2 regions of the Variovorax sp. PMC12 genome follow, and region 1 is predicted to be linked to the other one. Evidence: riboswitches for the same ligand, from Rfam matches in the RefSeq annotation. Region 1 holds a riboswitch; the other holds the start of a gene.
The links. A riboswitch is a leader RNA that binds a small molecule or an ion and turns the genes downstream of it on or off. The one in region 1 is predicted to bind glycine.

Region 1 (2,388 bases):
TCCGCTGCGCTGTGCGGTTCAAGCCCTGGGTCACCTTCAAGGCCTGAGTCATGTCCTGATCGCCGGTCAGCCGAGTGCGGGCTGCGGGATACGTGGCTGCGGCGCCGGCATTCCCGTGAAGGCGAAATCCACCTCTGGTGCGAGCCCGCTCACGATGCGCGCGATCGACTTGCCGGAGCCGCAGGCATGCGTCCAGCCGAGCGTGCCGTGGCCGGTGTTGAGGAACAGGTTGGCGAGCTTCGTCTTGCCGATCAGCGGCACGTTGCTTGGCGTGGCGGGGCGCAGGCCGGTCCAGAACTGGGCCTGCGTGGTGTCGCCGGCGCCGGGGAACAGCTCTTCGACACGGCGCACGATGGCTTCGCAGCGCACGCGGTTCAGGTCGCGGTCGTAGCCGTTGAGCTCGGCCGTGCCGGCGATGCGCAGGCGGTCGCCGGATTCCGAGGTGTAGCGTGAGAACACGAGCTTGAATTCGTCGTCGGTCAGCGAGACCTGATGCGCTTTGGAGGCGTCCTTGACGGGCAGCGTGACCGAATAGCCCTTGGCCGGATAGATCGGCAGGCGGATGCCCAGCGGCGCCGCGAGCAACGGGCTCAGCGAGCCCATCGCCATCACGAAGGCGTCGCCGCGAATGCGCTGGAAGCGGCCTTCGGCGCCGGTGACCTCCACGTGGTCGATGCTGCCGCCGGCCTCGCGCAGGGCGGTGACGGTGTGGCTCATGAGAAATTTCACGCCGGCTTCGGCCGCGAGCCGGGAGAGTTCGCGCGCGAAGCGGTTGGCATCGCCGGATTCGTCCTCGGCCGTGTAGGTGGCGCCGGCCAGCTTGGGGCGGATGTGGGCGAGGGCGGGCTCGATCTTCACGGCCTCGTCTGCCGAGATGACCTGGCGTTCGCAGCCCAGCGCGCGCATCTGCTCGGCGGGCGCGAGGGCTCCGTCGAATTCCTTCTGCGTCGTATAGAAGTGGAGGATGCCCTGGGTGCGCTGGTCGTAGGCGATGCCGGTGTCGCGGCGCAACTGTTGCAACATCGAGCGGCTGTATGTGCCAAGACGCACGATCTGCTCGATGTTGTGGCGGGTGCGCGCCGGCGTGCATTCGCGCAGGAACTGCAGGCCCCACAGCCACTGGCGCATGTCGGCGCGGATGCGGAACAGCAGCGGGGCGTCTTCCTTGCCTAGCCATTGCAGCACCTTGAGCGGCGCGCTGGGGTTGGCCCAGGGTTCGGCATGGCTGACGGAAATCTGCCCGCCATTGGCGAAGCTGGTTTCGGCGGCCGGGGTGGCCTGCCGGTCGATCACGGTCACTTCGTGGCCGAGTTGCTGGAGGTAGTAAGCCGAGGTCACGCCGAGCAGGCCGGCGCCAAGAACGATCACGCGCATTTCAAGTACCTTTGAGGTGCTGCGCTTGAACGGCGGGCGAGGGTGAATACTATTGAATTAATAGCAAGCAACCGGACGACCGCTGTCCAAGTTGCCGCTCCCCCTGTCCTCGGTACCTGAGAGATTCATTCGTTGCGCCATTGCAACGAATTTGCTCCTTCGGTGCGCCACGTGAAGTGGCGTCTCTCCAGACGGCGTTTCAGTTGATGCAGTACTGACCCCTTGCCGAAATCCAAGACTTCGTCGGGCCGACCTGAGCGTTTATGGGAGTTTGCGCCTTCGGTAGGGCCACCGGGGTGGCCCGCTCTCCTGCGGTATCGCGAACGATTGTAAACACGCCGAGGGCAGAACGGTAACGTCTTGTGTTTCCGCCAATTGGCCCAATGGGATAATCGAACGTTAAGGTTCATTGCGACACGGCGATGACTTTCAACATTCAGGGGACCCCATGATCTTGGTTACCGGCGGCGCTGGCTTCATTGGCGCCAATTTCGTACTCGACTGGATCGCGACCAGCGACGAGCCTGTCGTGAACCTCGACAAGCTGACCTACGCCGGCAACCTCGAGACGCTCGCATCGCTCAAGAACAACCCACAGCACATCTTCGTGCAGGGCGACATCGGCGACAGCGCCCTGGTCGACCGCCTGCTGGCCGAGCACAAGCCGCGCGCCGTGGTCAACTTTGCCGCCGAGTCGCATGTCGACCGCTCGATCCACGGCCCCGAAGACTTCGTGCAGACCAACGTGCTCGGCACCTTCCGCCTGCTCGAATCCGTACGTGGCTACTGGAGCGCGCTGCCAGCCGACCAGAAAACGGCCTTCCGTTTCCTGCACGTGTCGACAGACGAGGTCTACGGCTCGCTTTCGAAGACAGACCCGGCCTTCACCGAAGAGAACAAGTACGAGCCCAACAGCCCGTACTCGGCCAGCAAGGCCGCCAGCGACCACCTCGTGCGCGCCTGGCACCACACCTACGGCCTGCCGGTGCTCACCACCAACTGCTCCAACAACTA
Region 2 (2,388 bases), 2.9 Mb from region 1:
GGCAGGCTGACATCCTTCTCTTCGAGGCGAACGTGGTCGAGGTCCTGGCGCCCTGGCGCGTCAAGCCAGCCTGAGGCTGGGGATCACAATGAATCGGACATCGCCACTTCTGCGCCCGATCACGATATCGGGCACCCTTTTGAACAACCGCGTCTTCATGGCGCCGATGACGCGCATGCGGGCCAACGGCACGGAATGTCCGACACTGCTGACCGCCAGGTACTACGCACAGAGGGCAACCGCCGGTTTGATCGTCACCGAGGCCACGCAGGTCTGCGCCCAAGGCAAGGGCTACTTCGGCACACCGGGTATCTACACCAATGCGCAGGAAGGTGCGTGGAGCCGCGTGGTGAAAGCGGTGCACGAAGCGGGCGGCCGAATTGCAATGCAACTCTGGCACGTGGGCCGCATCTCGCACAGCCTGAACCAGCCGGACGGCGCGCAGCCGGTCGCTCCTTCAGCCGTCGCCACACGACGCTCGAAGGTAAGCGTCTTCAAGAACGGGCGACTCCAGGAAGTACCCTGCGAGCCAGCAAGGGAGCTTTCAGGCGATGAAATTTCCGTGATCGTCTCGCAGTACGCGGCAGCGGCCGAACGTGCAAAGCGGGCAGGCTTTGACTTTGTCGAAATTCATGCGGCCAACGGCTATCTGATCAACCAGTTTCTTTCCACGAATACCAACCTTCGGACAGACCAATACGGCGGCTCTCTTGAAAATCGGGCCCGCTTCCTGGAAGAAATCGTCGATGCAGTCTCTCTTGTCATCGGCGCAGGCAGGGTCGGAGTTCGCATATCGCCCAATGGGGTATTCAACGATATCGCCGACAGCGAAGCCGAACAAATGGCCTGTTTGCTAGCCCACAGCCTCAACGCCAAGGGGATCGCGTATCTGCACGTCGCAGAACCCGACTGGGCGGGCGGCGTTGCATTGACTGCAGCATTCCGACAGGGGCTACGCGAAAGATTCAGGAATTGCCTGGTTTTTTGCGGAAATTTCGACCAGAAATCAGGGGAGGAATTGCTGGCGCAAAAAGTTGCGGATGCGATGGCGTTTGGTCGTCTGTACATCGCGAATCCGGATCTGGTGACTCGCTTTGCCAGCGGCGCCAAGCTGAATGTGGCCGACCCATCGACTTTCTATTTCGGCAACACCAAGGGGTATACCGACTATCCGTCATTGGGAAGCGCCGAGGCCACAACGGCAACCGCTTGACCAGAGCGGCCGGCCGATAGTCCTTGGAACACGCCCTAGCCGATCAACTACACTCTCGAAGGTCAGGAGAGAGCCCCGCCAGCCGGGGCCGCCGAAGGCGCAGGGGTTTCCCGAACGCTCAGGCAAAAGGACTGACAAGGCGCCGGCGAACACCGGCGTTTCCTTGCTGGAGAGAGGCCGCCGTACCGCAAACGGCGCAGCGGCCCACCGAAGGAGCAAACCCCGATCGTGGGGCGAATCTCTCAGGTAAAGCGGACAGCAGGGGTGGCCCATGGCTTGCGTCATGGATTTTGTCTGCCCCTTTGGAGTGCCCCGTGGCCGCTTCCTCCGCACCCGCTACCGAACTTCTCAAGACGCCGCTGCACGACCTTCACGTGGAGCTCGGCGCCCGCATGGTGCCCTTCGCCGGCTATTCCATGCCGGTGCAGTACCCCGCCGGCCTCATGGCCGAACACAAGCACACGCGCGATGCGGCCGGCCTGTTCGACATCTCCCACATGGGCCAGCTTCGCCTCGTCGGCCCCGACGCCGCGGCCGCCTTCGAAACCCTGATGCCCGTCGACGTGATCGACCTGCCCGCCGGCAAGCAGCGCTACGGCCTGCTGCTGAACGACGAGGGCGGCATCCTCGACGACCTGATGTTCTTCAACGAAGGCCACGGCTCGCTTTTCGTGATCGTCAACGGCGCCTGCAAGGTGGCCGACATCGCCCACATCCAGCAGAAGATCGGCTCCCGCTGCGAAGTGCAGCCCTTGCCCGACCACGCCCTGCTCGCGCTGCAGGGCCCCAAGGCCGCGGCCACGCTGGCGCGGTTGTCGCCCGGCATCGAGCGCTTCGTGTTCATGACGGGCGGCGCGGTGCAGATCGGCGGCATTCCCGCCTTCGTCACCCGCAGCGGCTACACCGGCGAAGACGGCTTCGAGATCTCGGTGGCCGCCAAGGATGCCGAGCCGCTGGCCCGCCTGCTGCTGGCCCAGCCCGAGGTCAAGCCCATCGGCCTGGGCGCGCGCAATTCGCTGCGGCTCGAAGCCGGCCTGTGCCTGTACGGCAACGACATCGACACCACCACCACGCCGGTCGAGGCTTCGCTCAACTGGGCGATGCAGAAGGTGCGCCGCGCGGGCGGCGCGCGCGAAGGCGGCTTCCCCGGCGCCGCGAAGATCCTCGCGCAGCTT

Region 2: linked by a shared signal. The riboswitch ahead of gcvT (glycine cleavage system aminomethyltransferase GcvT) and the one ahead of C4F17_RS15465 (D-amino acid dehydrogenase) in region 1 are both predicted to bind glycine.

What each region holds. Positions count from the first base shown of each region.
Region 1 covers NZ_CP027773.1:3,316,728-3,319,115, reverse strand. The annotation lists gene C4F17_RS15470 (RtcB family protein) at 1-47, shown strand, start outside; gene C4F17_RS15465 (D-amino acid dehydrogenase) at 67-1,374, opposite strand; glycine riboswitch at 1,468-1,575, opposite strand; glycine riboswitch at 1,593-1,696, opposite strand; gene rfbB (dTDP-glucose 4,6-dehydratase) at 1,823-2,388, shown strand, end outside.
Region 2 covers NZ_CP027773.1:379,596-381,983, reverse strand. The annotation lists gene C4F17_RS01720 (PaaI family thioesterase) at 1-74, shown strand, start outside; gene C4F17_RS01715 (alkene reductase) at 89-1,213, shown strand; glycine riboswitch at 1,267-1,357, shown strand; glycine riboswitch at 1,370-1,482, shown strand; gene gcvT (glycine cleavage system aminomethyltransferase GcvT) at 1,528-2,388, shown strand, end outside.